DNA from 2 places in the Mesorhizobium sp. WSM4308 genome. Region 2 is predicted to be linked to the other one. Evidence: predicted binding sites of a transcription regulator. Region 2 holds the regulator's gene; the other holds the start of a gene.
The links. Region 2 encodes PhoB, which activates phosphate uptake and scavenging genes when phosphate is short. Its sites were predicted from a motif close to TGTCATNNANCTGTCAT; they were not measured.

Region 1 (15,523 bases), on a different contig from region 2:
GAGGCTGGCCATTGCCGGCCTCAATCCGCATGCCGGCGAAGGCGGTTCGATGGGTCTGGAGGACGAACATATCGTGCGGCCGGCAGTCGACATCCTGCGCGCCGAGGGCATCGATGCTTTCGGCCCCCTGGCGGCCGACACGCTGTTCCATGCGCGGGCGCGGGCAGGCTACGATGCAGCGCTTTGCATGTATCACGACCAGGCGTTGATCCCGGCCAAGACGCTGGCCTTCGACGATGCCGTCAACGTCACGCTCGGCCTGCCCTTCATCCGCACGTCGCCGGACCATGGCACCGCCTTTGATATCGCCGGCAGGGGCACTGCACGACCGGACAGCCTGATCGCCGCATTGAAGCTCGCCAGAACGCTCGCCGACACCGACAAAAAGGCCGCGGCGGCATGAGCGATTCCGTTTGGGGTCCGAACGCATGAGCATCGACGGGCTGCCGCCGCTGCGCGATGTCATCGAGCGCCATGGGCTGCAGGCGAAAAAGGCGCTTGGCCAGAACTTCCTGCTCGACCTCAATTTGACCGGCAAGATCGCACGCAGCGCGGGCGACCTGACGAACACCGCGGTGATCGAGGTTGGGCCGGGACCTGGCGGCCTGACAAGAGCGCTGCTTTCCAACGGCGCCCTCCGGGTCGTCGCCATCGAGCGCGACGAGCGCTGCCTGGCGGCATTGGCCGAAGTCTCCGCTCACTATCCCGGCCGGCTGGAGGTGGTTTCCGGCGATGCGCTGAAAACCGACTTCGCCGCCCTCGCCTCCGCGGTCGCCGGAGCCAGCGGTCAGGTGCGCATCGTGGCCAATCTGCCGTACAACATCGGCACGGAACTGCTCGTCCGGTGGCTGACGGTCGTGGACTGGCCGCCCTTCTACGCCTCGATGACGCTGATGTTCCAGCGTGAGGTTGCCCAGCGCATCGTCGCCGAGCCCGGCAGCGACGCCTATGGCCGGCTTGGGGTGCTGGCCGGCTGGCGCACGAAGGCCAGGATCGCCTTCGACGTGCCTCCCCAGGCCTTCACGCCGCCGCCCAAGGTCACCTCTTCTGTGGTGCATCTGGAGCCGCGCCCGACGCCCCTGCCGGCTGACGTCAAGAAACTCGGCCGTGTCACCGAAGCCGCCTTCGGCCAACGCCGCAAGATGCTGCGGCAGAGTGTGAAAAGCCTCGGCGGCGAGGCCCTGCTGGAGCGTGCGGGCATCGATCCGACCCGCCGCGCCGAAACCCTCAGTGTCGAGGAATTTGTGCGGCTGACCAATGCGGCTTAGCGCCGGCAGCTCTGGAATCGCGACGATGCAGGCATAGATAGGCTGGCGAGCATGCCGGAGAAGCCAGATGCCTGCCTATATCATTTCCGATGTCACCATCCGCGACCACGAGGCATTCCAGACATACCGCTCGCGTGCCGCGGCTTCCATTGCCCACTATGGCGGGCGCTATCTCGTACGCGGCGGCCAGGTGGATACGCTGGAGGGCGAGTGGCATCCCACACCGCTGATCGTTGTCGAATTTCCTGACATTGAGCAGGCACGGCGCTGGTATGCATCCGCTGAGTATGCTGCAGCGCTGGATGTGCGCGACGCCGCGCTCAGCCGCCATCTGATCCTGGTCGACGGCATGACACACTGAAGCCAATCAGACGGTTTTCTCGTCCAGCAGCCCCGAGACGAAATCGAAGAGACCCGGCCGGCGGTCGCGCCGCAATCGTTCGGCGACGACGATGCCGCGCACCTCGGCGAAGGCGCGGTCGAGATCGTCATTGACGATGACGAAATCATATTCCTTCCAGTGCTCGATCTCGTTGCGGGCATTCTTCAGCCGCGTCTCGATCACCGCTTCCTGATCCTCGGCGCGGCGCTTCAGGCGGGCCTTCAATTCCTTCATCGACGGCGGCAGGATGAAGATCGAGACGATGTCGGCACGCATCTTCTCCTTCAACTGCTGGGCGCCTTGCCAGTCGATGTCGAACAGCATGTCGCGGCCCTGCGCCAGCGCCAGTTCCGCGGGTTCGCGCGGTGTCGCATAGCAATTGCCGTGCACCTCCGCCCACTCGAGCAGCGCATCTGAATCACGCAACCGTTCGAACTCGCGCATCGTGCGGAAATGGTAGTGAACACCCTCGATCTCCGAGCCGCGGCGCGGCCTGGTGGTGACCGAGACCGACAATTCGAGGCTGGAATCGCTTTCCAGGAGGTTGCGCGCGATCGTCGACTTGCCGGCACCGGATGGCGACGACAGGACGAGCATCAGCCCCCGGCGGCGGATGCGGGATCCCAAATCCCTGGGAACCATCGGTTCCTTGGCGACCATCGGCTACTCCAGATTCTGGACCTGTTCACGAAACTGGTCGACCACCGCCTTCAGCTCCAGTCCGATCGCGGTGACGGCCGCGGCATTCGACTTCGAACACAGCGTATTCGATTCGCGGTTAAATTCCTGTGCCAGAAAATCGAGCTTCCGGCCGACGGCACCGCCGCCCTCAAGCAGCGCCCGGCCAGATGCGACATGCGTTTTCAGCCGATCGATCTCTTCGCGAATATCAGCCTTGGTGGCGAGGAATGCCGCCTCCATGTGCAGGCGGCTCGCATCCAGATTGGCGGACGCGTCCATCAGAAGCCTGACCTGCTCGGCTATGCGTTCACGGATCGCCGCCGTCTCGCGGGACGGATCCGCCTCCGCGCGCAGCGTCAGTGCCTCGATGGCGTCGATGTGGGCGGACAGCAGCAAAGCCAGGGCCGCACCCTCGCTTTGCCGTGCCTGTTCGAGCCCTTTCAGCGCCACGTCGAGCGCGGCCATGATGGCGGTGTCGAGCACAGCGCGCGCCTCTTCGGTTTCCACGGTTTCGGGAATGTCGAGCACGCCACGCAGCGACAGCAGGCCGTCAGCGGTCGCGGGAGCAACGCCGAACTGTTCCTGCAGCCGCTTGGCGAGACCCGCAAGGTCCTTCAGAAACGCCTCGTTGACGACGGGTTGCGCCTGCGCGCCGGCGGCGCGGCCGATGGTCAGCGTCGCCTGGAAATTGCCGCGGGCGAAACGCTTCTGCAGCGTTTGCCTGACCGCCGGCTCCAGACGCTCGAAACCTTGCGGCAGCCGCAGCCGCACCTCGACGCTCTTGCCGTTGACGGATTTGACTTCCCAGGCGATCGAGGTGCCGTCGTGCTCGGCGACGGCACGCGCAAATCCGGTCATGCTCTGCAAATTCATGTCGCCTGCACATCCCTGGCGCATCACCCCGAAACCAGTTTCCGGACAGGGCAAGTGCTGCTTGAAAATAACCACGCCGTAGGTGCGTCGAAATCGGACGCGTGGCGTTCCTTCAAATGTCAGGCTGTCGCCTTCCAGGCAACGCCTTTCTTCGCCTACTGGGCATCGCCCGCATCGCCGCCGGCGTCGCCATTGTCGCCACCGGTGCTGCCGTCGGCAGGCTTGTCGGCAGCAGGCTTGTCGGCAGCAGGGTTGTCGGCAGCAGGCTTGTCGGCATTGCCGTTTGCACCAGCGGCAGCGGCGGCCTTGGCCGCGTCATCGGCCTGCTTCTTCTGCAACGCACGATAACGAGCGACGTTCTCATTGTGTTCGTCGAGCGTCGCCGCAAAGACGTGACCGCCCGTGCCGTCGGCGACGAAATAGAGATCGTCGGTCTTCGATGGATTGGCCACGGCCTCAAGCGCTGCGCGGCCCGGATTGGCAATGGGCGTCGGCGGCAGGCCGTTGATCATATAGGTATTGTAGGGCGTCTGCTTCTGGGTGTCCGACTGGTAGATCGGGCGGTCCGCGGGCTTTCCCTTGCCGCCGAACAGACCATAGATGATGGTCGGGTCGGATTGCAGCCGCATGCCCTTGGCCAGGCGGTTGAGGAAGACGGCGGCGACGCGCGAACGCTCGTCACCCTTGCCGGTTTCCTTCTCGACGATCGAGGCCAGCGTGACGAAGTCCTCGATATTGGCCAGTGGCAGGTCCGGCGCGCGCCGCTGCCAGACCTCGTCGACCAGCTTCTTCTGGTCGGCCACCAGCTTGTCGATCATCTGCTGGCGCGTCGCACCGCGCGTGAAGCGCAGCGTGTCGGTGGCAAGGCTGCCCTCGGGAGGCGTTGTCGCCGGCATGTCGCCGCTCAAGGCGGGTTCATCGGCGATACGCTGCAGAGCCTGCTCAACCGTCAGCCCTTCCGGAACGGTCAGCGAGTACATCACCGACTTGCCGCTTTTCAAAAGCTCCATGATGTCGCGCATGGATGCCCGGGGCTTGATCTCGTATTCGCCGGCCTTGAGCGCGGAATCGTTGCCGAAAGCACGCACGCCAAGGCGGAAGACGCGGGCGTCGCTGATCAGTCCACGGCGCTCGAGCTGGTCGGCGATGTCCTGGACGCCGGTGTTCGGCTTGACCAGGAAGGTGTCGCCATTGGCCGAGGGACCGGGTTCAGTGAACTCCTGCTTGCCGAAGTAAAGTGCCGCGCCCGCGGCCAGAACCATCAGCATCACCAGGGAGATGACGAAGTTCATGAACACGACGACCTGGCTGCGCGAAGCGCGCGAGCGCTTCGGCGGCGGCGTTCCGGCTTCCGGCCGCAAGGCTTCGCTGGCTGTCTTCGGCACGATCGGTCCGGTATCGTTCGCCGGCCGTTGCCCGACTTCTCCATTGCCCGCCGGATTTGTGTTCATCTCGCCCTACCGTTTGATCTCTCAACGAATCCCCCGCGGCAGAGTAGGGGCGAATATGGCAAAATTGACGACATGCCGAGGCATCGCCCGGCAGCCGGACGATCAGCCATTGTAGCGCTGGAACACAAGCGAAGCGTTTGTGCCGCCGAAGCCGAAGGAATTGGAGAGCGCCACGTCGATCTGGCGGGAGCGAGGCTTGTTCGGCACCAAGTCGATCGCGGTTTCGCGCTCCGGCTTGTCGAGATTGATGGTCGCCGGCGCGACATTGTCCCTGATCGCAAGGATCGAAAAGATCGCTTCGGCAGCACCAGCCGCGCCCAGGAGATGGCCGATCGACGACTTGGTCGACGACATCGAAATCTTCGACGCGGCATTGCCGACAAGCCGCTCGACAGCGCCGAGTTCGATCGTATCGGCCATGGTCGAGGTGCCATGCGCGTTGATGTAGTCGACATCGGCGGGCGCAAGCCTGGCCCGGTTCAACGCCGCGGTCATGCAACGGAAAGCGCCATCGCCGTCCTCGGCCGGTGCGGTGATGTGATAGGCGTCTCCGGTAAGGCCGTAGCCGGTCACCTCGGCATAAATCTTGGCGCCCCGCGCCTTGGCGTGCTCGAGTTCCTCCAGCACCACAACACCGGCGCCCTCGCCCATGACGAAGCCGTCGCGGTCACGGTCATAGGGACGCGACGCCGTTTGCGGCGTGTCATTTCGCTCGGTCGACAGCGCCCGGCAGGCGGCGAAACCGGCGATCGACAGCCTTGTCACCGGCGCCTCGGCGCCGCCGGCGAGCATGACATCGGCATCGCCCCACATGATCAGGCGGGCCGCATCGCCAATGGCGTGCGCGCCGGTCGAGCAGGCCGTGACCACGGCATGGTTCGGGCCTTTCAGCCCGTGCCGGATCGAAACCTGGCCGGAGACGAGATTGATGATCTGGCCGGGGATGAAGAAGGGGCTGATGCGGCGCGGACCGCGCTCCTTGAGGATTATCGCGTTCTCGGCAATGCCCTCGATGCCGCCAATGCCAGAACCGATGAGCACGCCTGTGGCGCATTGTTCTTCGTGTGTCTTGGGCTCCCAGCCGGAATCCTTCAGCGCTTCGTCGGCGGCGGCAATCCCATACAGGATGAAGTCGCCGATCTTGCGCAATTCCTTCGGCTCGAGCACGGCCTCGGGATTGAAGGTGGCATTGCTGCCGTCACCACGCGGAATGACGTGGGCGATCTTGCAGGCAAGATCGTCCACCTCGAACTCGGTGATGCGCTTGGCCGCGCTGCGGCCGGTCAGAAGTTCCTTCCAGCTGTGCTCGAAGCCCATGCCGAATGGCGACAACAACCCAAGGCCCGTGACGACGACACGCCTCATCGCAGGTCCTCCCCGGTGATGACTGCGGAAAGCTTCAGGCCGACGCCTTGTCGATGTACTTCACGGCATCGCCGACGGTCAGGATGGTCTCGGCCGCGTCGTCGGGAATTTCCACGCCGAACTCTTCTTCGAACGCCATGACGAGTTCGACCGTGTCGAGGCTGTCAGCGCCCAGATCATCGATGAAGCTCGCCTGCTCCGTCACTTTGTCGGCATCGACGCCAAGGTGCTCGATGACGATCTTCTTGACGCGCTCTGCGGTGTCACTCATTTGGGGCATCCTCGTCTTTTGTTTGTCTGTCTTCGTTAGCGGGCAGAATGCCGCTAATCAAGCTGAAAGATGGTCCTGCCGGAAACGCAACGGCTACGAACCGGTTTTTGCCCGAACCGCCGGGTTGCGGGCCGCATTACACGAAAAATGGCTGAGGTCCAAGGTGAAATGGTCTCTTTTCACAGGCCCGCCATATCCGTCAAATCATGGCCATACCGCCATTGACATGGATGGTCTGGCCGGTGACGTAGCCGGCTTCGTTGGAGGCGAGGTAGGCGACGGCGGACGCCACTTCAGCACCCGTGCCCATGCGGCGCGTCGGAATCGCCGCCATGATCGCCTCCTTCTGCTTGTCGTTGAGCTTGTCGGTCATCGCCGATTCGATGAAGCCCGGGGCGACGCAGTTGACGGTGATGTTGCGGGTGGCGATCTCCTGCGCCAGCGATTTGGAGAAGCCGATCATGCCGGCCTTTGAGGCGCAATAATTGGCCTGGCCGGGATTGCCGGTCACGCCGACCACGGAGGTGATGTTGATGATGCGGCCATGGCGGCGGCGCATCATCGGATGGGTGAGTTCGCGGGTCAGCCGGAAAACGGCGGTCAGGTTGACCTCGAGCACGGAGTCCCAATCGGCGTCCGACATGCGCACGAACAGGCCGTCCTTGGTGATGCCGGCATTGTTGACCAGTATGTCGACGCCTTCGAGTTCGGCCTCCGCCTTCTGGCCGAGCGCCTTGACTTCGTCGCGGTTCGACAGATTGGCCGGGAACAGCTTGACCCGATCGCCGAGTTCGCCCGCCAAAGTTTCCAGTTTCTCGATGCGGGTGCCGTGCAGGCCGACAATGGCGCCTTGCGCATGCAGCACGCGGGCAATCGCCTCGCCGATGCCTCCCGATGCGCCGGTGACGAGTGCCTTGCGGCCGGTCAGTTCGAACATTTTCGTCTCCTGATCTGAGAAAACACCCTTCACACGGGTGGGGTCAAATCGCCAGTGGATTATGCGAATGCGGCCAACGCGGCCTCGACATCGGCCGGCGTGCCGACGGCCGATGTCGCGATGTCGCGGTTGATGCGCCGTGCCAGGCCCGACAGCACCTTGCCGGCGCCGATCTCGTAAAGCGTCGTGACGCCATTGGCGCCGAACCATTCGACCGTTTCGCGCCAGCGCACGCGGCCGGTGATCTGCTCGACCAGGCGCCGGGCGACCTCGTCGGGGTCGCTGGTCGGGGTCACCGTGACGTTGGACACTACTGGCACCGCCGGCGCATGCTTCGTCACACCGGCGAGCGCGTCGCGCATGACATTGGCCGCCGGCGCCATCAGCGCCGAATGGAAGGGTGCCGAGACCTGCAGCATCAGCGCCCGCTTGGCGCCCTTTTCGGTGCACAGTTTCGCCGCCAGCTCGACCGCGGCCTTGGCGCCGGAAATGACCAGCTGGCCGCCGCCATTGTCGTTGGCGATCTGGCAGACATGGCCGGAGCCTTGCGCGGCCTCGGTGCAAGCCGCTTCGACATCCGCCTGCTCCAGTCCGATGATGGCCGCCATGGCGCCTTCGCCGGCCGGTACCGCTGCCTGCATGGCGTTGCCGCGAATGCGCAGCAACCGGGCCGCATCGGCGACGGAAACGAAACCGGCGGCGGCAAGGGCCGAATATTCGCCCAGCGAATGGCCGGCGACATAGGCGACCTTGTCCTTCAGCGAGAAACCGCGCGCTTCCAGCGCCCTGGTCGCCGCCAGCGAAACCGCCATCAGCGCCGGCTGCGCGTTGGCGGTCAACGTCAAGGTCTCTTCCGGACCTTCCCAGATCAGCTTCGACAGGTTTTCGCCGAGCGCGTCATCGACTTCCTGGAAAACCCTGCGTGCCTCGGGAAAGGTGTCGGCGAGATCCTTGCCCATGCCGACAGCCTGGCTGCCTTGTCCCGGAAAGGTGAATGCGACGGCCATGCGTGGGCTCCCGAAGACTGGTTTTACTTGCCGATAACACGAATTTTCCCTGCCTGTGGCGCAAGGCGGGCCGCCAAGTCAAGCCCGGTTCAACCCGGCCCCAGTTGCGAACCGTAGGCCGAGTGCCTGTTCCGAAAGGGCTTTTTGGCGATCACTCCTGATGAAAACCGCTCACGAATCGTTCGCTGGCTCTTCTTATTTCCGCCACAGGCGCTAGCTTTGCGTGACAATTATATGACAATCGCGTGACTTGGGTTGTCGCCGGGTGGGAAGTTAAAGTGGCAAAGAGTTCAAAACGCGCCAGCAAAGCTGCGCCTCAATTCCTGGAAGACGATCCGTCCACCGGCTATCTGCCCGGCCGGAGATGGCCGGTCGTCCGTTACGGGCTGATAAGCCTCGCGATCTCCGCCATCCTGGTGTTCGCGATCGAATTGATCGTGCGCGGTGACGTTGCCGGCACCGTTTCCTTTTTCCTGCAGCCGCTCAAGCCGGGCTGGACCACCATCGTCGTGTTCGCGCTGATCCTCATCGGTCTCGACGCCGTTCTGGGACGCAGCCATCAGAGCCTGATGATCGTCGCGCCCTTGACGCTGGCGCTAGCCTTTGTCGGCCATCAGAAATCGCATTATCTCGGCGATCCGCTCTACCCGACTGACTTTCTCTACGCTCGCCAGATCTTCGCGCTGCTGCCGCTTCTGGTACGTGACCGACCGATGACCGCGCTCGCCATGGTCGTCGTCATCATCGCCGGCCTGTCGCTGCTCGTCTATGGCTGGCGGCTGTGGCGCCGCAAGGTTCCAGCGCTCAGCCACAAGGGCCGCCTTGCCCGGCTGACGCTGGCGGTGCCGATGCTCGCCTTCTTCGTCTCGATCATGGACTATGCCACCTTCTCCTGGACCAGGGATCGGCTGCAGATCATCCCGATCATGTGGGACCAGAAGGAAAACTATGCCTCCAACGGCTTTGCGCTCGCCTTCGCGCTCAACGTGCCGATGGCGCATGTCTCGGCTCCGCCGGGCTACACGGACAAGGCGATCGCGGCGATCGACCGCTCGGATGTGACCGTCTCGGTGCCGGCCGAGAAGCCCGACATCATCATCGTCATGAGTGAATCCTTCTGGGATCCGACGAAGCTGCCCGGCGTCAGCATCACGCCCGACCCGATCCCCAATGTGCGGGCGCTGCGCTCGGGCTCGATGTTCTCGCCCGAATTCGGCGGCATGACCGCCAACATCGAGTTCGAGGCGCTGACCGGCTTTTCCAACGCATTCCTGCCAGCCGGCAGCATCCCCTATCAGCAATATGTGCGCACGCCGACGCCTTCGCTCGCAACCTTCCTGAAGAGCCAGGGCTACCGGGCGCGCGCCATCCATCCCGGCACCAACTGGTTCTGGAACCGTGGCGCGGTCTATGCCGATTTCGGCTTCAACGATTTCAAATCCGAAGAGACGCTGCCGCCCATGGAAAAGCGCGGGCCGCTGGCATCCGACGCGGCGATGACCGATGAGATCATCAGCGAGGCCGACGCCAGCGACGACCCGGTGTTCTTCTTTGCCGTCAGCCTGCAAAACCACGGTCCCTACGAGCCGAACCGCTATTACAATCCGACACACGTAGTGCAGGCACCGATCAGCCAGTGGGCGCGCGAGTCGCTGCTCAGCTACGCCGAGGGCTCAGCCGACGCCGACCGCGGCCTTGAACGCCTTGTCGAATGGGCGAAGAAACGCTCCCGCCCCACCGTGATCGCCTTCTTCGGCGACCATCTGCCGCCGCTGGGACCGGTCTATGTCGAAACCGGCTTCCTGAAGGACAATGTCGCGCCGCGCAAGGAACCGACGCCGGAAGCCGCCCTTGAACATCATCAGACGCCGCTGATCATCTGGTCGAACCGCTCCGGTCCGGTCGAGAACCTGGGTGCGGTCAGCCCCGCTTTCCTGCCCTATCATATCCTGACCGCTGCCGGCATCAGCCATCCTTACTACACCGGCTTCCTGGGCGAGATGCGGGAGCGCTACCGCGTCGTCGACCGCAACCTGCTTCTGACCCCGGCCGGCGAGGCCACGCCCGACTGGTCGCGCCAGAAGGAGATCGACCCGGCGATCCGCGATTTCCGGCTCATCCAGTACGACATGATGTTCGGCAAGCGCCACGCGGCGCCCGCCTTCTTCCCCGAGACGGTCGACAAGGTCGTCGTCCACACGAGTTGATCAGCCGACCCATCGGATTCAGCCTGGACCTGGCGGGGCGAACACTCAATTCGTCAGTTGCAGCCTTGAGAACTTGTTGGCGATCTGTTGGAAAACGTCCGGCAGCTTGGCCGGGTCGTTGACGGCATAGTAGCCGCTCGGGTCGGATGCACAGGCACTGTAAAGCGCGCGGTTGGCGGCGGTGTCGGATTGCAGCACCATGGTGTAGATTTGCACGTCCTCGTTCTTCAGTTGCGTGCAAACGCTTTTGGTCCAGCCGTCGACATTGCGCGCCGCGGCGGTCTGATCGTCCGATCCGAAACGGCCACCCGCCAGATAGCCATAGGATGTGTAGTCGGACTTTGTCGGCTGTTCGCTGGCGCCATAGACAACGTTCTCGCCGTCGGTGAGCAACAGCACGATCTTGCTGATGCCGCGCGTCTTCCACGGCGCTCCATCGGTGTAGGGCGCGGCGGGCGACAGCACCCGCATGCCCCACGACAGGCCTTCGGAGACATTGGTGCCCGAACCGTTCCACTCGGTCATCTCGCTTGCTGCCTTGCGCAGCTTGTCGAAATCGTCGGTCAGGGGGACGATGGGTGTCGGGCAAGCGCGGTTCGGGCCGACGGTGATGGGGGAACCCGTCTCGGTGATGAGCTCGTTGGTCGGCACAACATATTTAGCCACCTTTTCCTTGGCAGCCTTGTCGGCCGGTGGCACAGGGTCGGCCAGACTGCTGAGATCGATACCGAGGCGGTTGCCTTTCAGCTTGGCGACCTTGGTGTTGTCGCTGGCGTCGTCGAGATAGGAATTGTTGTAATATTTGGCCGCATTGCCATAGGAGCTAGACAGCTTTTGGGCACCTTCCGGATCGTCCGGCGCAAAATACGGAACGAACAGCGTGTCGGGCTTGTCCGGGTCAGGTGGGGTATCGGAAATGTTATAAGCGCCCGGCCGCGCCTCGACACAGCCCTTCCATCCGGTGCCGTTCCATCCGGCCGCGGTCCATCCGGTGTCCTTGAGCTGCTTGAAAAGCGCCATATGATTGGGACGCTTGCCGTCGATGACGGGGAAATTGACGCCATTGGTGGAAGACTTGCCGTCCATGTCGATCCAGGACGGGTCGAATTCATCGCCATTGACGTTGACGGCCGTGACGAACGGAACCAGGGAGGCGCGAATCTGGCGCGTCGGCGATTTCGTCGCCTCGAGTGTGTCCAGCAGGGACTTCGTTGCCGTCCTCAACGCCGTCATGCGGGCACCGGCCATCGAGCCGGTATTGTCCAGAACCAGCACGACTTCGAGCTGATTGTTCGATTCGACCGCCGAGGCATCGACGGCGATGTGTCTGTTCCGGCCGAACAGGAAACCGAAGTTCAAATTGACGTCGGCCGACGCAGCCGCCTTGGTCTTGATGAAGTTGACGCCCCTGTCGACGGTCAGCGTCGCCTGCGCGTTGGCGAGTTCGCCATGCCCGGCGATGTTGGCCTGAAAATAGCGGTCGAAGGCATCGGTGCGGGTAATGTCGAGGTCGCCGAGATGCGAGGAGGCAAGATTGGCGGCGTCGAGAGCATTCTGCAGGTTGCTCTTGGCTCGCATGACGGTGGACACGTCGACCGCGAAGGCCACGGCCGACAGGATGGCCGGCAGGCCGAGCCCCATCAGCAGTGCGAAATTGCCGCTCTTCGAGCGCCAGAATCTGTTGAGAAGCATCCTTACCCCCGGAAATGCTTGCCGCTTGTTCTGCGCGGATCGCCCGGGCTTTTGCGCCTTCCATGATGAATCGACCGTTGACGGCGAGGCTCAACCCTGCACAACCTGACACTGTGGTTAAGGGCCGGTTGCCGGAATCACCACGCCATTCCGGCGCTGCCGCCTGATTTTCCGGCGCCCTGCGACATCGGGACCGCCGCTTGCCCTTGCCTTATCAGTGGATTGCTATATAGACGCCGCCAATCTGCCGGTCCCAGCTGGGGGCTGAACGGAGGGCCGGAGGTTTTATCAAAGCCTTCGTGTGAAGCCAGAAGTGCTTCCGCCTCCCGTGTCTCCGCTCTCGACCGTCTCGTAATGCTCCTTTCTTCCCCGCCCCTTTAACCGGGACAGGCGGGTCAGAGAAGTTGCAGAGGCTTTTGCCGCCGGGAACCGGGAGAGAAACGAAGAAAGGCACGAAGACATAATGGCTCTTTACGAACATGTGTTTCTTGCCCGGCAGGACCTCTCGCAGCAGCAGGTCGATGCGCTTGTCGAACAGTACAAGGGTGTCATCTCCGCGAATGGCGGGTCCGTCGGCCGGGTCGAGAACTGGGGACTGAAGTCCCTCACCTACCGGGTCAACAAGAACCGGAAGGCCTACTACACGCTCATGGACCTCAACTGCCCGCCGGCAGCGCTCAACGAAATGGAGCGCCAGATGGGTCTGTCCGAGGACGTCCTGCGTTTCCTGACCATCAAGGTCGAGGCGCACGAGGAAGGTCCGTCGGCCATGATGCAGAAGCGCGAAGAGCGCTCCGAGCGCGGCAGCTTCGGCGACCGCGACCGTGGCGATCGTGGCCCGCGTTCGTTCGGCGACCGTGATCGCGGCGACCGTGGCGATCGTCCGCCGCGTTCGTTTGGCGACGCCGGTGGCGATCGTGGTCCGCGCCGTCCGCGCGAAGGCTTTGAAGGGGGTGCAGAATAATGGTCGACATCAACCAGATCCCGACCCGGCGCCCGTTCCATCGTCGCCGCAAGACCTGCCCGTTCTCCGGCGCCAACGCGCCCAAGATCGACTACAAGGACGTGCGTCTGCTGCAGCGCTACATTTCCGAGCGCGGCAAGATCGTGCCGTCGCGCATCACCGCCGTCAGCCAGAAGAAGCAGCGTGAGCTCGCCAAGGCGATCAAGCGCGCCCGCTTCCTCGGCCTGCTGCCCTACGTGGTCCGCTAATTCTTCCGAACGGGCGGTTCGCCGCCCGTTCCTTTCGCCGGCCATGACGGGCATGACCGGTTCAGCCATCAAATCCCGAGTTGAGGTCAAGGCCTCTAACTGCCGCGACAGGCAGGACAGCGACACCGGCGCTCAAGGCGCTCAAGCTTCCTGACCTGTTCCAGAGAATTCGGCGCCTGCCTTCATGGAGGGACGCCCAAACAAAAGGAACAAAACCATGGAAGTCATTCTTCTCGAACGCGTTTCCCGCCTCGGCCAGATGGGCGATACCGTCAAGGTCAAGGACGGCTTTGCCCGTAATTTCCTGCTGCCGCAGGGCAAGGCGCTGCGCGCCAACGAAGCCAACAAGAAGAAGTTCGAAGGCCAGCGCGCCCAGCTCGAAGCCCGCAATCTCGAGCGCAAGTCGGAAGCCAGCCAGGTTGCCGAAAAGCTCGACGGCAAGAGCTTCATCGCCGTTCGCTCCGCCGGTGAAACCGGCCAGCTCTACGGCTCGGTGTCGACGCGCGACATCGCCGAGCTGCTGACGGCGGAAGGTTTTTCGGTCAACCGCAACCAGATCCTGCTCAACCAGCCGATCAAGACCATCGGTCTCACCAATGTGGCGATCGCGCTGCATCCGGAAGTCGAAGTCACCGTCACGCTCAACATCGCCCGCACGGCCGACGAAGCCGAGCGCCAGGCCAAGGGCGAGACGCTGACCACCGCCGAAGCCATCTATGGCGACGACATCAACGACAATGCACGGCCGGAAAACTTCTTCGATCCGAATGCCGAGTTCGACGGCGGCGAAGACAACGCCTGATCGCGTACGGCAAGCGAGGGAGCAGCGCTCCGATCACTTTGTCGTAGTCCAGCCGTTCTGGACCAATGCCCGGGCCTCTCGCCCGGGCATTTTTGTGCCAAAAGGAACTTTTCGAACCCCCATATATTGTTGCAGAATTAAGGCAGCCAGTCTGACCGTGAGGGGACACTTGGTTATGAACATTCTGCTGAAGCGCGTTCTCGACCGCCTGGTGCGCACGGGCAATCTCAAGGTAACCGGGCCAAAAGGCTCGACAGTCATCTTCGGCGACGGCAGCGGCGAGCCGGTGCACATGCATATCAAGACCCGGCATGCCGAACGCGCCATCACCTTCGATCCGATGCTGGCGGTGCCCGAATCCTACATGGAGGGCGAACTCGACATCCTCGAAGGCGGCGTGCTGGGGCTGATGCGCATCGCCTTCCAGAACATGGGCAGCGGCGGCATCGACGCGACCTGGTCGAAAGCCATCGAAGGCTTGCGCCACGCCTTCCGCCGCCTGCAGCAGATCAACACCGCCTCGCGTTCGCGCCGCAACGTGCAGCGCCACTACGATCTGTCGGGCGATCTCTACCGGCTCTTCCTCGATGAGGACATGCAGTATTCCTGTGCCTATTTCGAACAGCCTGACATGACGCTGGAAGAGGCGCAGGCCGCCAAGAAGCGCCATATCGCCGCCAAGCTCAGGCTGAAGGCCGGCCAGACCGTGCTCGACATCGGCTCCGGCTGGGGCGGGCTCGGCCTCTATCTGGCCAAGGCGTTCGACGTCGACGTCCAGGGCGTGACGCTGTCGACCGAACAGCATGGCGTAGCCACCGACCGGGCGCATGCGCAAGGCCTGGAAAGCCACGTCCATTTCGAGCTGAAGGATTATCGCGAACTCAACGAACGCTTCGACCGCATCGTTTCGGTCGGCATGTTCGAACATGTCGGCGTCAACCACTTCCGCACCTTCTTCGACAAGGCGGCAACGCTGCTGAAGCCCGATGGCGTCATGCTGCTGCACACGATCGGCCGGTCGGGTGTTCCGTGGGCGACCAGCGCCTTCGTCCGCAAATACATCTTCCCCGGCGGCTATATCCCCGCGCTCTCGGAGGTCATGCCGGCGATCGAGAAGTCGGGCCTTGTCGTCACCGACATCGAAATCCTGCGCCTCCACTATGCCGACACGCTGAAGCACTGGGGCCAGCGCTTCGCCGCCAACCGCGACAAGGCCAAGGCCATCTACGACGAACGCTTCTGCCGCATGTGGGAATTCTATCTGGCCGCTTCGGAAGCCGCCTTCCGCTGGCAGGACCTGGTCATCTTCCAGTTCCAGATCGCCAAGAAGAACGACACGCTGCCGATGACCCGCGACTACATGGCCAAATGCGAA
Region 2 (15,523 bases):
AAGCCGGCGCGCTCCTCGGTGCTTCTGGAGACGCTGGTGGCGACTATCCAGCGTCATCGCCACGCCACGGACAGCCAGGCCGTCCAGCCGCTCGCAGCCGAAAGGCCCAATGCTCCCCAGCCGCCGCCGCTGGCGCTGTCCGAACAACGCGCGCAATTGCAGCCGCCGCCGGTTCGGCCTCGGCTGCCCGTCACTGGCGGTGATGGACACAGGCTGGATATACTGGTGGCCGAGGACAATGAGGTGAACCAGATGGTCTTCACCCAGATCCTTGGCGAGACCGGCCATGGTTTCGAGATCGTCGGCAATGGCCGCAAGGCGCTCGAGGCTTTCGGCAAGCTCAATCCATGCATGATCCTGATGGATGTCTCGATGCCGGAGATGAGCGGGCTCGAGGCGACCGCCGCGATCCGCCGGCTGGAGCAGGAAACCGGCACGCATGTGCCGATCATCGGCGTGACCGCGCATGCGCTCAAGGGCGATCGCGAACGCTGCCTAGAGGCGGGCATGGACGACTATCTGCCCAAGCCGATCAGCCCCAGGGCCCTGCTGGACAAAGTCGAGCGCTGGCTCGGCGCCGGCCGCCAGGTCCAGCGCAACGCGGGATAGCACGGCGTCGCCCGGTTCCAAGGATCCGAATCAATCGCGGATGATGCTGCTACCCCTGCGTGCAATGCCTATGGTGCGATCGCACCATACCAAAGCCGGCGCCGAGCCGGGACAATGGCAAAATCGAATTCCGCCCCTTGCAGTTACGGGCGGGAGCAGCGACCGCCGGCAACAAACAGCGTCAACCTACCCCAACGGACCTGTTTTTGGCGATGGCCCGGCCATGACACGCTCTGGCCTTGAGCAACGCGCTCCCGTCCGGATTTTCTTCATCCGAGAAAGCCCCGTCGAATCCGGCGGCGGCTCCGGCCGGTGGATGGCTCAAGTCCCTGATTCCGGGCGCAAACCCGGATCAGGCCACGGCCATCCGACGCGACCGCCTTTTGCACAGCCGGCGACGCGTTACCGGGCTGACACGAAACTGTCATGCGACTGTAATAATCCAAGGCTATTGGCCTCAGCGGGCGCTGGTTTGGAATGGCGCCGAGAGACCATCTTCCGAACAGGAGCAGGCCACATGAGACATTTCATCCGCTCGGCGGCCGTTGCGATCGCAATGGCTACAGCGTCTACCTTCACCCTTTCCGCAGCCATCGCAGCTGATCTTTCCGGCGCTGGCTCGACCTTCATCTATCCGGTGTTCGCCAAGTGGGCCGACACCTACAAGAAGGACACCGGCATCGGCCTCAACTATCAGTCGATCGGTTCGGGCGGCGGCATCAAGCAGGTCATCGCCAAGACCGTGACCTTCGGCGCCACCGACAAGCCGATGTCCGACGCCGATCTGGAAAAGAACGGCCTCGTGCAGTTCCCGATGGTGATGGGCGGCATCGTGCCGATCATCAACCTGACCGGCGTCAAGCCGGGCGAACTCGTCCTCGACGGCAAGACGCTCGCCCAGATCTATCTCGGCGCCATCACCACCTGGGACGATGCCGCGATCAAGGCGCTGAACCCCGGTCTCACCCTGCCGTCGACCGCGATCGCCGTCGTGCATCGTTCGGACGGCTCGGGCACCACCTTCAACTTCACCAACTATCTGGTGAAGCTCTCGCCCGACTGGAAGGACAAGGTCGGTTCGGACTCCGCCGTCGAATGGCCGACGGGCGTCGGCGCCAAGGGCAGCGAAGGCGTTGCCAACACCGTCAAGCAGACGGACGGCGGCATCGGCTACGTCGAATACGCCTATGCCAAGCAGAACAACCTGTCCTACTCCAAGATGCTGAACGCAGCCGGCAAGGTCGTCGAGCCGTCGCTCGAATCCTTCGGCGCTGCCGCTTCGAATGCCGACTTCAAGGGCGCCAAGAACTTCAACGTCATCATCACCAACGAGCCCGGCGACACCACCTGGCCGATCGCTGCCTCGACCTGGGTCCTGATCCACAAGGCTCCGGATGATGCCGCTGCCACCGGCGAAGCCCTGAAGTTCTTTGCATGGGCCTACAAGGACGGCAAGGAAACCGCCAAGGCGCTCGACTACGTCTCGATCCCCGACAGCGTCGTCGACCTAGTCAAGGCTTCGTGGAAGGCCGACATCCAGGCCGGCGGCAAGCCCGTCTACGTTGGCGAGTAACATCCTTCAAAGGAGCGCCGCGCCCGCGGCGCTCCTTTTCCTTCAACCGAAAGAGCCGAGCTTGACATGAGCGCTGTCCAGGAAGCCTTGCCAGCCGTTAGAAGTTCGCGCGATGCCACCGTTCGACGGTTCGCACTGACCGACGCAATCTTCCACGCGACAACCCGCGCCGCCGCGATATTGGTGCTGGTCCTGCTCGGCGGCGTTGCGATCTCGCTGTTTGCCGGTTCCTGGCAAGCCCTGTCGACCTTCGGCTTTTCCTTCCTGACCAGCGAAAGCTGGAACCCGGTGACGGAGAAGTTCGGCGCCCTGGCACCGATCTACGGCACCATCATCACCTCGGCCATCGCCATCCTGATCGCCGTGCCGCTCGGCATCGGCATTGCCATCTTCCTCACCGAGCTTTGCCCACGCCCGCTGCGGCGTCCGATCGGCATGGCGGTTGAACTGCTGGCGGGCATCCCTTCGATCATCTACGGCATCTGGGGCCTGTTCGTGCTGGCGCCGTTTCTGCAGACGACGGTGCAGCCCTTCATCATCAGCGTGTTCCACGGCATTCCGGGCCTCAACAGCCTGTTCGCAGGCCCTCCTTACGGCATCGGCCTGCTGACCTCGGCGATGATCCTGGCCATCATGATTCTGCCTTTCATCACCTCGATCACCAAGGACGTCTTCGATACGGTGCCGTCGGTGCTGAAGGAATCGGCCTATGGCATCGGCTGCACGACCTGGGAGGTCACGCGCCGGGTCGTCATTCCCTACACCCGCATCGGCATCATGGGCGGCGTCATGCTCGCCCTCGGCCGCGCCCTCGGTGAAACGATGGCGGTGACCTTCGTCATCGGCAACGCGCACCGCATCTCGACGTCGCTGTTTGCGCCGGCAACGACCATCTCGGCGACCATCGCCAACGAATTCACCGAAGCGGTCGGCGACCTCTACACTTCCTCGCTGGTCGCGCTCGGCCTCATCCTGTTCGTTATCACCTTCCTGATCCTTGCCATCGCCCGCTACATGCTGATGCGCATCGACGCCCGCACGGGAGCCTGACCGATGTCGACGGCCGCATCGCTTCACCAGAGCCGCAAGCGCAAGAATGGCGTGATGATGGCGCTGTGCGTCATCGCCGCCTGCATCGGCCTTGCCTGGCTGGCGTTGATCCTTGGCGCCTTGCTCTACAAGGGCCTGGCCGGCGTCTCCCTCTCGGTCTTCACGGAAATGACGCCGCCGCCCGGCGACGCCGGCGGCCTGCTCAACGCCATCTACGGCAGCATCGTGATGACCATCATCGGCATCATCGTCGGCACGCCGATCGGCGTGCTGGCCGGCACCTATATGGCCGAATATGGTCGCTTCTCGAAGCTCACCACGGTGGTGCGCTTCATCAACGACATCCTTCTGTCGGCGCCGTCGATCATCATCGGCCTGTTCGTCTATGAGCTGATGGTGCGGCCGATGGGGCATTTCTCGGCGATCGCCGGTGCCGTGGCACTCGCCATCCTGGTCATCCCCGTCGTCGTGCGCACCACCGAGGACATGCTCAACCTGGTGCCCAACGCCTTGCGCGAAGCCGGCACCGCGATCGGCGCGCCGCGCTGGGTGGTCATCCGCTCGGTTGCCTATCGTGCCGCGCTTTCGGGCATCGTCACCGGCATATTGCTGGCCATCGCCCGCATCTCCGGCGAAACCGCACCGCTTCTTTTCACGGCGCTGAACAACCAGTTCTGGTCGAGCAATCTCAACGCGCCGATGGCCAGCCTGCCTGTCACCATCTTCCAGTTCGCTCTCAGCCCCTATGAGGAATGGCAGCAGCTGGCCTGGACCGGTGCACTCATAATCACATTGACGGTTCTCGCGCTCAGCATCTTTGCGCGCAGCCTGACCGGACGCAGAGAGGACAAATGAGCCAGATGTTGTCTCCAGACATGACGATCGCCGCAGAGGCGGCGACCAAGGCCAAGATCGAGGTCAAGAACCTCAATTTCTACTACGGCCAGTCGAAGGCGCTGAAGGACATCACGCTGTCGCTGCCCGAGCGCAGCGTCACCGCCTTCATCGGCCCGTCGGGTTGCGGAAAGTCGACGCTGCTGCGCGTCTTCAACCGCATCTACGAGCTTTATCCCAAGCAGACCGCCGAGGGCCAGGTGCTGCTCGACGGCCAGAACGTTCTCGACCGCTCGCAGGACCTCAACCTGCTGCGCACCAAGATCGGCATGGTGTTCCAGAAGCCGACGCCGTTCCCGATGTCGATCTACGAGAACATCGCTTTCGGCGTCAGGCTCTACGAGAAGATCAGCAAGGCCGAGATGGACGGCCGCGTCGAGCAGGCGCTCAAGCGCGCGGCACTGTGGACCGAGGTCAAGGACAAGCTCAATGCTAGCGGCCTCAGCCTGTCGGGCGGCCAGCAGCAGCGGCTGTGCATCGCCCGCACCGTGGCGGTGAAGCCTGAAGTCATCCTGCTCGACGAGCCTGCCTCGGCGCTCGACCCGCTGTCGACCGCCAAGATCGAGGAGCTGATCGACGAGCTGCAGGCCGACTATACGATCGTCATCGTCACCCACAACATGCAGCAGGCGGCGCGCGTCTCGAAGCAGACCGCCTTCATGTATCTGGGCGAACTGGTCGAATTCGACCGCACCGAGAAGATCTTCACGTCGCCCCGCGAGAAGCGCACGCAAGACTACATAACCGGCCGCTTCGGCTGATCGCACGCATACGAGGACCAGGATCATGGCCGAACACACAGTCGCAGCCTTCGACGAGGATCTCGGACAGATCAGCAGGCTGATCAGCGACATGGGCGATCTCGCCGGCTCGATGGTCGGCGGCGCCACCAAGGCGCTGCTGAACTCCGACAATGCGCTCGCCCAGCGCGTCGTCTCCGACGACGCCATCATGGATGCGCGCCAGCGCGAACTCGACGACCGCGCCATCACGCTGATCGCCAAGCGCCAGCCGATGGCCGACGATCTGCGCCATGTCGTCGGCTCGATCCGCATGGCCGGCGACCTCGAACGCATTGGCGACCTTGCCAAGAACATCGCCAAGCGCGTCGGTACTGTCGGCCTCAGCGCCACGCCGCGCGACCTGTCGCATTCCATCGACGCCATGGCGCAGCTGGTGCTGATCCAGGTGCAGGGCGTCATCGAGGAGTATGCGGCGCGCGATGCCGCGGCACTGGCGAAGCTGCGCGCCGACGATGAGCGCATCGACGTCAAATACACCTCCGTCTTCCGCGAACTGCTGACCTATATGATGGAAGATCCGCGCAACATCACGGCTTGCACGCATCTGTTGTTCTGCGCCAAGAATCTCGAACGCATCGGCGACCACGTGACCAACATCGCCGAGAATGCGTACTATGTCCTGACCGGCACGCAGCTGCCCGCCAACCGTCCAAAACAGGACGAGACGGCGATGTCGGCGCCGGCGGCCTGAGCGCAGGGGTAACCAACCGATGATCGCACCACGCATCATGGTGGTGGAGGACGAGGAGCCGCTCGGCGTGCTCCTCCGCTACAATCTGGAATCGGAGGGTTACCAGGTCGAGGTGGTGACACGCGGCGACGAAGCCGAAATCCGCCTGCAGGAGAACGTGCCCGACCTGCTCGTGCTCGACTGGATGGTGCCGGCGGTATCCGGCATCGAACTCTGCCGGCGATTGCGGATGCGGCCCGAGACCGAGCGGCTGCCGATCATCATGCTGACCGCGCGGGGCGAGGAAAGCGACCGTGTACGCGGGCTTTCCACCGGCGCCGACGACTATCTGGTCAAGCCGTTCTCGACGCCGGAATTCATGGCCCGCATCAAGGCGCTGCTGCGCCGCGCCAAGCCGGAAGTGCTGTCCAGCGTGCTCAAGGTCGGCGATATCGTGCTCGACCGTGAATCGCACCGGGTCTACCGCAAGAAGAGCGAGATCCGGCTCGGGCCGACCGAATTCCGCCTGCTCGAATTCATGATGCGCCATCCTGGCCGCGTGTTCTCGCGCAGCCAGCTGCTCGACAATGTCTGGGGCGAGACGATCTACATCGACGAGCGTACCGTGGACGTGCATGTCGGCCGGTTGCGCAAGGCGGTCAACAATGGTCGCATGCCGGATGTCATCCGTACCATTCGTGGGGCGGGCTACGCGATCCGGGAAGACTAGAGCTTGCCTCATCCCGATAAAATCGGGATGAGGCTCCAAGATCGAAACTCCAATCAGCAGGTAGTCGCCAATGCCGTGAAGAGGGTGATCAGCGGACTTCGACTTCTCCCAACAGATGTTGCCGCCTCATCTCCTCTTCGACCCATACAGCAACGCGCTGGAGCTTTGAATGTTTGATGTCTCGAATGATCAGCTGCGTAGTGGCCGCGTCGACCTCGCCGATAATAATTTCGCCCCAGCCGTTGGTTCGCAGGAAGCGGTAGACGTCCTCGCCGAAGTTGCGAACACGATGGACGAGGCCGTAAAACTCGGCCTGATCTATGTTGAAGTTGATCACCAACGAACGGGACATCAGCAGATCATACAGGCAGACACATTGCCAATTGATGTCGCAACGGGCCGAACGCGGTCGTTCAGAATGATCGAGTTTCGTCCTGACCGTCAGGCAACGTTCTTTCCGGCACCCGTTCTTGCCTGCACGCCCGGCGCGAAAATCTCCTGGTCGACGAAGGTCAGCGCGCGCATGGCGCAACCTTCGCGGATCAGCGGCAGTTCGTTCGGTTCGGTGTCGAAGGAGATCGATTCCGAGTGCTGGCCACCAGCGGTCTGGGCGATCGCCTCGCGCAATGCCGGCTCGATGAGATCGAAGGCGGCGGCGCTGACGCCGACCATGGCAACGGGCGCCGGATCGATCAGCGCGAACAGGCTGCCGAGGCCGTAACCCAGTGCCTCGCCGGCCTTGCGATAGGCTTCGCGCTCGGGTCCGTCCCGTTCCCGTGCCGTCGCGGCCAGCGCCCGCATCTGCGCGTCGCTGACATCGGCCACCGGCTCGGTGTCCTCGCCGAGCTGCCTGGCATTGCGCCAGATGGCGTAATTGCCGGCATAGGCCTCGACACAGCCGCGCCGCCCGCAGCGGCAGAGCGCGCCGCCGGGCCGATGGATCATGTGGCCGAACTCGCCGCCCGAGGAATGGGTGCCGGTGAACAGCTCGCCCTTCAGCACCAGCCCCATGCCGATGCCGTGCGAAAGCAGGATGGCGATGAAGTCGTCGCGGTAGCGCTCGGGATCGCGCCTGCGCAGCGCCACCGCCATCATGTTGCAGTCGTTTTCCATGGTGGCGGGGATGCCGAACTCGGCTTCGAGTATGTCGGCGAAGGCGATGTCGGTCTGCGGCGTGATCGGCGACCACAGCATCGCCCGGGCCTCGGTATCGGTGATGCCCTGGATCGCCAGCGCGATGCGGGCGACGCTGCGCACGTCAATGTCGGGATCTTCGAGGCGCCGCCTTACGATGGCCACGCATTCGCCGATCAGCGCCTCGCGCGACATGGTCAGCGTGTCCAGCCGGCGCTGTTCTTCAGATATCACCTGGCCGGCATAGTCGATGACTGCGACCGACAGGAAATTCAGCGACAGCACCACGGTCATCACAGCCGCGGCCTCCGGAGTGAGGCCGAGGCCGACCTGCGGCCTGCCGCGTTTCAGCGCGCCGGCCTCGCTCGGCTTGCCCTCGGCCAGGATGCCTTCGCCGATCAGGTCTGAGGAAATCGCCGATATGGTCGAATGGCTGAGGCCGGTGGTCGCGGCGATCTCGGTGCGTGAGGGCCGGCCAGCCTGGCGCACGGCCGCGATCACCATCGCGCGGTTGCGCCGGCGCAGATCGTCGTGGCGGATTCCGACCGACATGTTTTTTCACATCCTCCCGGTCGCCGCGGTCCTTCCGGCCTCCCTCGAACGCTGCCGGCGACACGGTCAAATACTGGCAGAAGCGGCCGGTGCTGTCATTTATTTATTGCGAAGCTCGAAAAAAATTCAGAGGGACATCAAAATCCATCAGAATCGTTGTTGACAGCGTTCCGGTGTTGGATCAGTGTTTTTTCGGGGCTCGAAAAAATAGGGCCTCTGTGCCGGCCTTAGGGCCAGTTTGGTCGCGCCATACGCGGCGCAGGGAGGAATATCATGAAGAGATTCACGGCCGCCATCCTGGCGGGTGTCGCCATGTCGCTGACGCTTGCGTCGGTCGCGCAGGCGAAAGACAAGGTCATCGGCGTTTCGTGGTCCAACTTCCAGGAAGAGCGCTGGAAGACCGACGAGGCCGCCATGAAGAAGGCGATCGAGGCCGCCGGCGACAAGTACATTTCCGCCGACGCGCAGTCCAATCCCGGCAAGCAGCTTACCGATGTCGAGAGCCTGATCTCGCAGGGCGCCAATTCGCTGATCATCCTGGCCCAGGATGCCTCGGCCATCGGCCCGGCCGTGCAGAAGGCGCTGGACGAAGGCATTCCGGTCGTCGGCTATGACCGCCTGATCGAGAACAAGGACGTCTTCTACCTGACCTTCGACAACAAGGAAGTCGGTCGTTTGCAGGCCAGCGCGGTGTTCAAGGCCAAGCCGGAAGGCAACTATGTCTTCATCAAGGGCTCGGGCGCCGATCCGAATGCCGACTTCCTGTTCGCAGGCTCGATGGAAGTGCTCAAGGCCGCCATCGACAGCGGCAAGATCAAGAATGTCGGCGAGGCCTATACCGACGGCTGGCTGCCTGCCAACGCCCAGAAGAACATGGAGCAGTTCCTGACCGCCAACGACAACAAGGTCGACGCGGTCGTCGCGGCCAATGACGGCACCGCCGGCGGCGTCGTTGCGGCGCTGACGGCGCAGGGGCTTGCCGGCACCGTGCCGGTCTCGGGGCAGGACGGCGACCATGCCGCGCTGAACCGTATCGCGCTCGGCACCCAGACCGTGTCGGTGTGGAAGGACGCGCGCGAACTCGGCAAGAACGCCGCCGAGATCGCCTCGCAGCTGGCCGACGGCAAGAAGATGACCGATATCGCCGGTGTGAAGGACTTCACGACGCCTGGCGGCAACACCGTCAAGTCGCTGTTCCTGACCCCGGTCGCCATCACCAAGGACAATCTCAACGTCGTCATCGATGCCGGCTGGATCAAGAAGGACGAAGTCTGCGCGGGCGTTGCCGCCGGCAGCGTCGCCGCCTGCAACTAAACGGCGCAATACCGTTCGATATCGACGCCGCGGCCCAAAAGCCGCGGCGTTTCTCGAGGGGCTTCCCGCTTCAAATGACCGCGGAAAGCAAATAGCATCCATGTTCGGTACCCGCGTCAGACGGTAAACCGGTGGGAGGACAGCATGACCGACACGACCTCTAATCAACCGGTCGGCAGCACGGCAGCGGACAGGGCGCGTGCATCCGAACTCAGCGCCGTCGGACGGTTCCTCAAGGCTACCGAGCTCGATACGCGCATGCTCGGCATGATCGGCGCGCTGCTGGTCATCTGGGTCGGCATCCACATATTGTCGGGCGGGCTTTTCCTGACGCCGCGCAATGTGTGGAACCTGTCGGTGCAGACCTCGTCGGTCGCGATCATGGCGACAGGCATGGTGCTGGTTATCGTCATGCGCAACATCGACCTCTCGGTCGGATCCGTCGAAGGTGTGATCGGCATGATCATGGGCGTGGCGCAGGCCGAATTCCTGATCCGCGTCGTCGGTTTCCAGCTTGGAAACCCCTGGCTCTGGATCATCGCGCTGGCGGCCGGCGTGGCGCTTGGTCTCCTGATCGGCGCGTTCCAGGGCTTCATCATCGCCTATATGGAGGTCCCGGCCTTCATCGTGACGCTGGGCGGCCTGCTGGTCTGGCGCGGCATGGCGTGGCTGATCACCAGCGGGCGCACGGTCGCGCCGCTCGACACGACCTTCCAGCTGATGGGCGGCGGACCACGCGGCTCGATCGGCGCCACCGCCAGCTGGATCGTCGGTGTCGTCGCCTGTGTGGCGGTCGCCTTCATGCTGCTCAACGGCAGGTCGCAGCGCAAGCGGTTCCACTTTCCGCTGCGCCCCGTTTGGGCCGAGACCTTGCTTGGCGTGGTTGCCTGCGCCGCTATCCTTGGCGCCGTCTGGATCGCCAATTCCTATCCATGGCCGATCGGCATCGTGCGCCAGTACGCCCAGCAGAACGGCATTACCGTTCCCGAAGGCGGGCTGTACATCGCGCATGGCATTGCCATACCGGTGCTGATGGCGGTGGCCGTGGGCATCATCATGACCTTCATCACCAAGCGCACGCGTTTCGGCCGTTATGTTTTCGCCATTGGCGGCAATCCGGAGGCGGCCGAACTTGCCGGCATCAACACCCGCTGGGTGACCATGAAGGTGTTCATGATCATGGGCGTGCTGGCCGCGGTCAGCGCGGCGATCTCGTCGGCCCGGCTCAACGCGTCGACCAATGCGCTGGGCACGCTGGACGAGCTTCTGGTCATTGCCGCCGCCGTCATCGGCGGCACGTCGCTCGCCGGCGGCTCCGGCACGGTGATGGGCGCCATGCTGGGCGCGCTTCTGATGCAGTCATTGCAGTCGGGCATGGTGCTGCTCGGCATCGACTCACCGCTGCAGAGCATCGTCGTCGGCGCCGTGCTGGTCATCGCGGTGTGGCTCGACACCGTCTATCGCAAGCGGGTTTAGGGGAGAAACGATCATGGCCGACAAAATCGCTCCCACAACTGCCCCCATTGGCACGCCGCTGATCGACATGCGCAACATCTCGATCGCCTTTGGCGGCATCCGCGCCGTCGACGATGCCTCGATCGATCTTTTCCCCGGCGAGGTCGTGGCGCTGCTCGGCCATAACGGTGCCGGCAAATCGACGCTGATCAAGATCCTGTCGGGCGCTTACAAGCGCGATGCCGGCCAGATCTTCGTCAATGGCGAGGAGGCTTCGATCTCCAACCCGCGAGACGCCAAGAAATACGGCATCGAGACCATCTACCAGACGCTCGCCTTGGCCGACAATGTCGACGCCGCCGCCAATCTGTTCCTCGGCCGCGAGCTGATGACCGGCTGGGGCACGCTCGACGACGTTGCCATGGAGGCCGAGGCGCGCAAGGTGATGGGCCGGCTCAATCCGCGCTTCCAGCGCTTCAAGGAGCCGGTGATCAAGCTGTCGGGCGGCCAGCGCCAGTCGGTGGCGATCGCGCGCGCGATCTTGTTCAACGCCCGCATCCTGATCATGGACGAGCCGACGGCAGCCCTTGGTCCGCAGGAGACGGCGCAGGTCGGCGAACTGGTCAGGCAGCTCAAATCCGATGGTATCGGCATCTTCCTGATCAGCCACGACATCCACGATGTCTTCGAGCTGGCCGACCGGGTCTGCGTGATGAAGAACGGCCAGGTCGTCGGCACCGCTCGTACCACCGATGTCACCCAGGACGAGGTGCTGGGCATGATCATCCTGGGCAAATGTCCTCCGGGCGCCATCCCCGGGCCGGGTGCGCTGAAGATCGCCGCCTGAGGCCTGCCGACGGCCCGAAATGGGCTGATCGGCATGGCCGGTTGCCGCTCACGTGATATGCCAGTGATCGCGATGGCTTGGCCTTGCCATTGTGTTGGCCTGATGACTTGCCCATAAAGGTCCGGTATTGCTCATGGACCGCATCATCCGTTGAAGAAACTCTTTCCAATCGTTGCGTTCATCGCCGTAGCGCTGATCAGCATGACCATGGCGGGGTTCGCCTATTTCGCGACACAGGAAGCCTCCCGCATCAAGTTCGAGGCGGCGGCCGACGACGCCCTCAACCGGATCGAGAGCCGTATCGACCTGCATTTGTCGCTGCTGCGGTCGACACAGGCCCTGTTCGACGCCCGCAATGGGGATATTTCTCAGAGCGAGTTCAAGGCGTTTTTCAACGCGCTGGACATCGACAACAATTTCGCCGGCCTGCGTGGCATCGGATTCCTCAGGCTGGTCAAGACAGGTGACGAGGCGGCGGTCGAACGCGACATCCTGCACGATTTTGGCGCCAGCCATCCGGTCTATCCGGACACGACGCAGCCCTGGCGCGCGCCCATCATGCTCTTCGAGCCGCTGGATCCGTCCAACCAGAGCGGCATCGGCTACGACATGTTCAGCGAAGCGGTGCGGCGCGCGGCGATCGAAAAGGCGATGGCCGACGACCGCCAGCACGCGAGCGGGCTGGTGCAACTGGGCCAGGGCACAGGCGCGAAACAGACCTTCCCCGGCTTCCTGGTTTTCGTGCGGCTCAACGTCGAAACCGCGCCGGAGGTCATCAACGCATCGCGATCCTCGACCGCGGGCTTTCTCTATGCGGCTTTCCGGGCCAGCGACCTGTTCCAGATCGCGCTCAGCCGCGCGCCGCTGCTGCCGGTCAACACCGAGATCTATGACGGCGCGGTGAACGGCGACAATCTCTTGTTCCGGTCGGAGACGCCGCCGGCCTCCGCCTTTGGCGACCGGCTGCTGGTCACCCGCAAGATCACGGTAGCCGGCCGCCCGTGGACTGTACTGTTCCGGCCGACCAGCGCCTTCTCGCAGCCTTCGTCGCGCGCCATCCCGATGATGCTGGGGCTGTTCGGCCTGCTCGCGGCGGGCGCCATCGCGCTGGTGGCGCGCTTTCAGGAGCGCGCCTATGAGGCGGCCTCGCGCCTGCACGAGACGACCGAAAAGAGCCTGCTCGAAAAGGATCTGATGCTGCAGGAGATGAAGCATCGCATCAAGAATTCGATCACCCGGGTGCTGGCGATCGCGCGGCAGACGGCGTCGCGGGCGACCGACGTCAACGAGTTTTCGGCGTCTTTTTCGGCCAGGCTGCAGGCGATGGCAGCCTCCCAGGACATGCTGACGCGCTCGCGCTGGCAGAAGGCCGATCTCGCAGACCTCCTGCGCATCGAGCTTGGCCAGGTGTTCGGCAAGGACCTGCCCGAGGGGTTGTTGTCGGGACCGGAGGTGCTGCTCGACGAGACCACGACGCAGGCGCTTGGCCTGACCTTCCATGAGCTGGCGACCAATGCGCTGAAATATGGCGAAGCCGGCAATTCCGCCAATTCGCTCAGGAGCGACTGGGCGCTCAAGGTCGAGTGGTCGGTGGAAGGGCGCGGGCGGGAGCGGACACTGGTGCTGAACTGGCGGGAGGCCGGGAAGAAAAAAGTCGAGGCGCCGGCCGAGACCGGATTCGGCACCAAGCTGATCGACCTCAACGTCACGCGCGAATTGCGCGGCACGATCAGGCGCGATTTTCAGGCCGACGGTCTGAAGGTGGAAATCAAAATTCCGCTGACAGGCTGAGACGAATATTCAGGGCGATGGCAAACGGCACGCCCATACGTGGAAAATCCGAAGGCCGGCGGACCGGCCTCCGGATCGAAGTTTCGACTGTCGCCGAATCAGTTGCAGCGCGCCGTGTAAATCCGGCCGCGATGATCGCGATACTGGCAATAGCCGTTGCGCAGGTTGCGCACCAGCAGGCCGGAACCGGCACCGACAGCCGCACCGATCAGCGCGCCCTTGCCGCCACCGACCAGACCGCCGACGCCGGCGCCAATCAAGCCGCCGCCAACCACGTCCTGCTCGGTGGTGGTGCAGCCGCTGAGAGCGGCCACCGCAACCATGGCAATAATCATCTTCCGCATTGAGTCACTCCTCACTTGTGTCCACACTTTGGTAAGCTCCAGCAGTCATTTAGCATGAAATGACGGCCTTTGCCGCGCGAATTTATTCTTGGCTAAGATAGTCTTTTTCTGGGCGCATCGCATTCGATGCCATGACAAGGCTGGAAATAGCAAGAGAGGCGTCGAGGCTCCCGTCGGGACGCACCTTCCAGACGACCTGGTCGTAGTCATCCTCAAGTGCTGGATCGACAGCGAGACATCTGGCGACGATGTGCTGCGCCTGCCCCTGCACGTCGCCCATGGCAAACGGTCGTTCGGCAGTGCATTCGTCGGCGGTTTCGAAAATGCTCACCGGCACCTGAAGCTCACGACAATCGGTCATCGAGTTGCTGCAGCCGATGACAAGCAACAATGCAGCGATGTGTTCCATGGCGACATGTCCTCTCGCCACAACAACGGCCCATATCGGCCAAAAGTTCCTGAGCGGGCGGCGTGACATGCGAATAGTGCCCGGCGCTGCAAACGGTTAACAGCGCGCACTGTTGCCAGCAGGGGATTCGGTCAGGTCAGCTGGAACATAGCGATGAGGAGAATTGTCGAGGCTGCCGCCAGGACGATGCCCCACAGCAATGTGTGATGCGGCGTAAGCGGCTCCGCGGACGCTTCGGGATCCTGGAATTCGCCCATCGAAACACGGGCAGCCTGTTCCAGTCTGTTCATGTCGGTGACCGTCAAGCATTCCTCCCATACCGTGCCGCAACCCAGCGGATTGCAGCGGCATCTGGGTAAAACAGCATCCGCCCTTATGGTGAACAGCCGGTTAAGGATCGTTGATTGCGCCGGCCGTTCAGTGCGTCTCGAAATTGCTGTGTGGGACGACAAGACGGTATTCAAGGCGGCCGTCCGCGATGTCGAGCCTTGCGGTTCCGCTCAGGGATGCCGGCACCACCCGCTCCAGCGCGATGCTGCCGAATCGCTTTTGACTCCCCCGGCCGCCATTGGTTCCGATGGCTTCGGCCCATGTCAGCGAGAGTGTAACCTCGCCAGGGGTGATGATGTCGAGATTGGCGGTCACTTCGACGAATCCATCCGGCCGGGAGAGAGCGCCGTAGCTGACCGAGTTTACGGCAAGCTCATGCATCGCCAGGCCGATATGCAGCGCGGCATTGGGATTGAGATAGGGGTTGGCACCCCGGAGGCGAAGGCTGTGCGATGTGTTCGTCCCATAGCGCCCGACCTGGCTCGTCACCAGTTCATGAAGGGCCGCGCCTCGCCAGTTGGAGGATGTCACCAGATCCTGGGAGGAGGAGAGCGACTGCAGCCGGCCGCGAAAGCGCGTGAGGAAGTCGCCGATGCCGTCGGAATAGCGACCGGTCTGCGTCGCGATGCTCTGGATAATCGCCAGCAGGTTCTTCGAGCGATGGCTGACCTCGCGCAGCAGCGTCGTCAGCGTCTGTTCACGCCGCTTCTGCTCGGTCGTCTCGACCATGGTGGTGACGACACCTTGCACGTCGCCGACGTCGCCCCGGTCGGCATCGACCCAAACCTGAAACCAGCGTACGCCGTTTTCGACCGGGACACTGATCTCAAGGCGCTCCGGGTTGCCGGTGGCGACCACGTCGCGCTTGGCGGTGCTGATGCGGTCGGCCTGCGCCATCGGCAGGATGCCATTGCCGTCGGAGCTGTCCGAAATCCAGGGCGCGCGCATATTGCGAGCCCAGACGGTTTTCATGTCGCGGTCCTGATAGAGGACGGAAATGCCGGCATTGTGTAGCGCG

Region 1: the regulator PhoB is predicted to act here: its motif matches at 8,459-8,475, upstream of CK227_RS19240 (LTA synthase family protein).

Annotation. Positions count from the first base shown of each region.
Region 1 is NZ_NSFW01000010.1:12,087-27,609, reverse strand. It holds gene pdxA (4-hydroxythreonine-4-phosphate dehydrogenase PdxA) at 1-403, shown strand, start outside; gene rsmA (16S rRNA (adenine(1518)-N(6)/adenine(1519)-N(6))-dimethyltransferase RsmA) at 429-1,268, shown strand; gene CK227_RS19280 (DUF1330 domain-containing protein) at 1,336-1,629, shown strand; gene gmk (guanylate kinase) at 1,636-2,292, opposite strand; gene CK227_RS19270 (YicC/YloC family endoribonuclease) at 2,314-3,204, opposite strand; gene mltG (endolytic transglycosylase MltG) at 3,360-4,655, opposite strand; gene fabF (beta-ketoacyl-ACP synthase II) at 4,758-6,020, opposite strand; gene CK227_RS19255 (acyl carrier protein) at 6,055-6,291, opposite strand; gene fabG (3-oxoacyl-[acyl-carrier-protein] reductase) at 6,491-7,228, opposite strand; gene fabD (ACP S-malonyltransferase) at 7,288-8,235, opposite strand; gene CK227_RS19240 (LTA synthase family protein) at 8,514-10,442, shown strand; gene CK227_RS19235 (pilus assembly protein) at 10,488-12,134, opposite strand; gene rpsF (30S ribosomal protein S6) at 12,598-13,098, shown strand; gene rpsR (30S ribosomal protein S18) at 13,098-13,346, shown strand; gene rplI (50S ribosomal protein L9) at 13,564-14,148, shown strand; gene CK227_RS19215 (cyclopropane-fatty-acyl-phospholipid synthase family protein) at 14,324-15,523, shown strand, end outside.
Region 2 is NZ_NSFW01000003.1:220,766-236,288, reverse strand. It holds gene CK227_RS06905 (PAS domain-containing protein) at 1-609, shown strand, start outside; gene pstS (phosphate ABC transporter substrate-binding protein PstS) at 1,127-2,182, shown strand; gene pstC (phosphate ABC transporter permease subunit PstC) at 2,249-3,232, shown strand; gene pstA (phosphate ABC transporter permease PstA) at 3,236-4,087, shown strand; gene pstB (phosphate ABC transporter ATP-binding protein PstB) at 4,084-4,887, shown strand; gene phoU (phosphate signaling complex protein PhoU) at 4,913-5,620, shown strand; gene phoB (phosphate regulon transcriptional regulator PhoB) at 5,640-6,329, shown strand; gene CK227_RS06870 (hypothetical protein) at 6,418-6,681, opposite strand; gene CK227_RS06865 (ROK family protein) at 6,771-8,015, opposite strand; gene xylF (D-xylose ABC transporter substrate-binding protein) at 8,289-9,329, shown strand; gene CK227_RS06855 (sugar ABC transporter permease) at 9,474-10,805, shown strand; gene CK227_RS06850 (ATP-binding cassette domain-containing protein) at 10,819-11,631, shown strand; gene CK227_RS06845 (CHASE domain-containing protein) at 11,782-13,422, shown strand; gene CK227_RS06840 (YMGG-like glycine zipper-containing protein) at 13,521-13,766, opposite strand; gene CK227_RS06835 (hypothetical protein) at 13,849-14,175, opposite strand; gene CK227_RS36650 (hypothetical protein) at 14,307-14,480, opposite strand; gene CK227_RS06825 (sensor histidine kinase) at 14,593-15,523, opposite strand, start outside.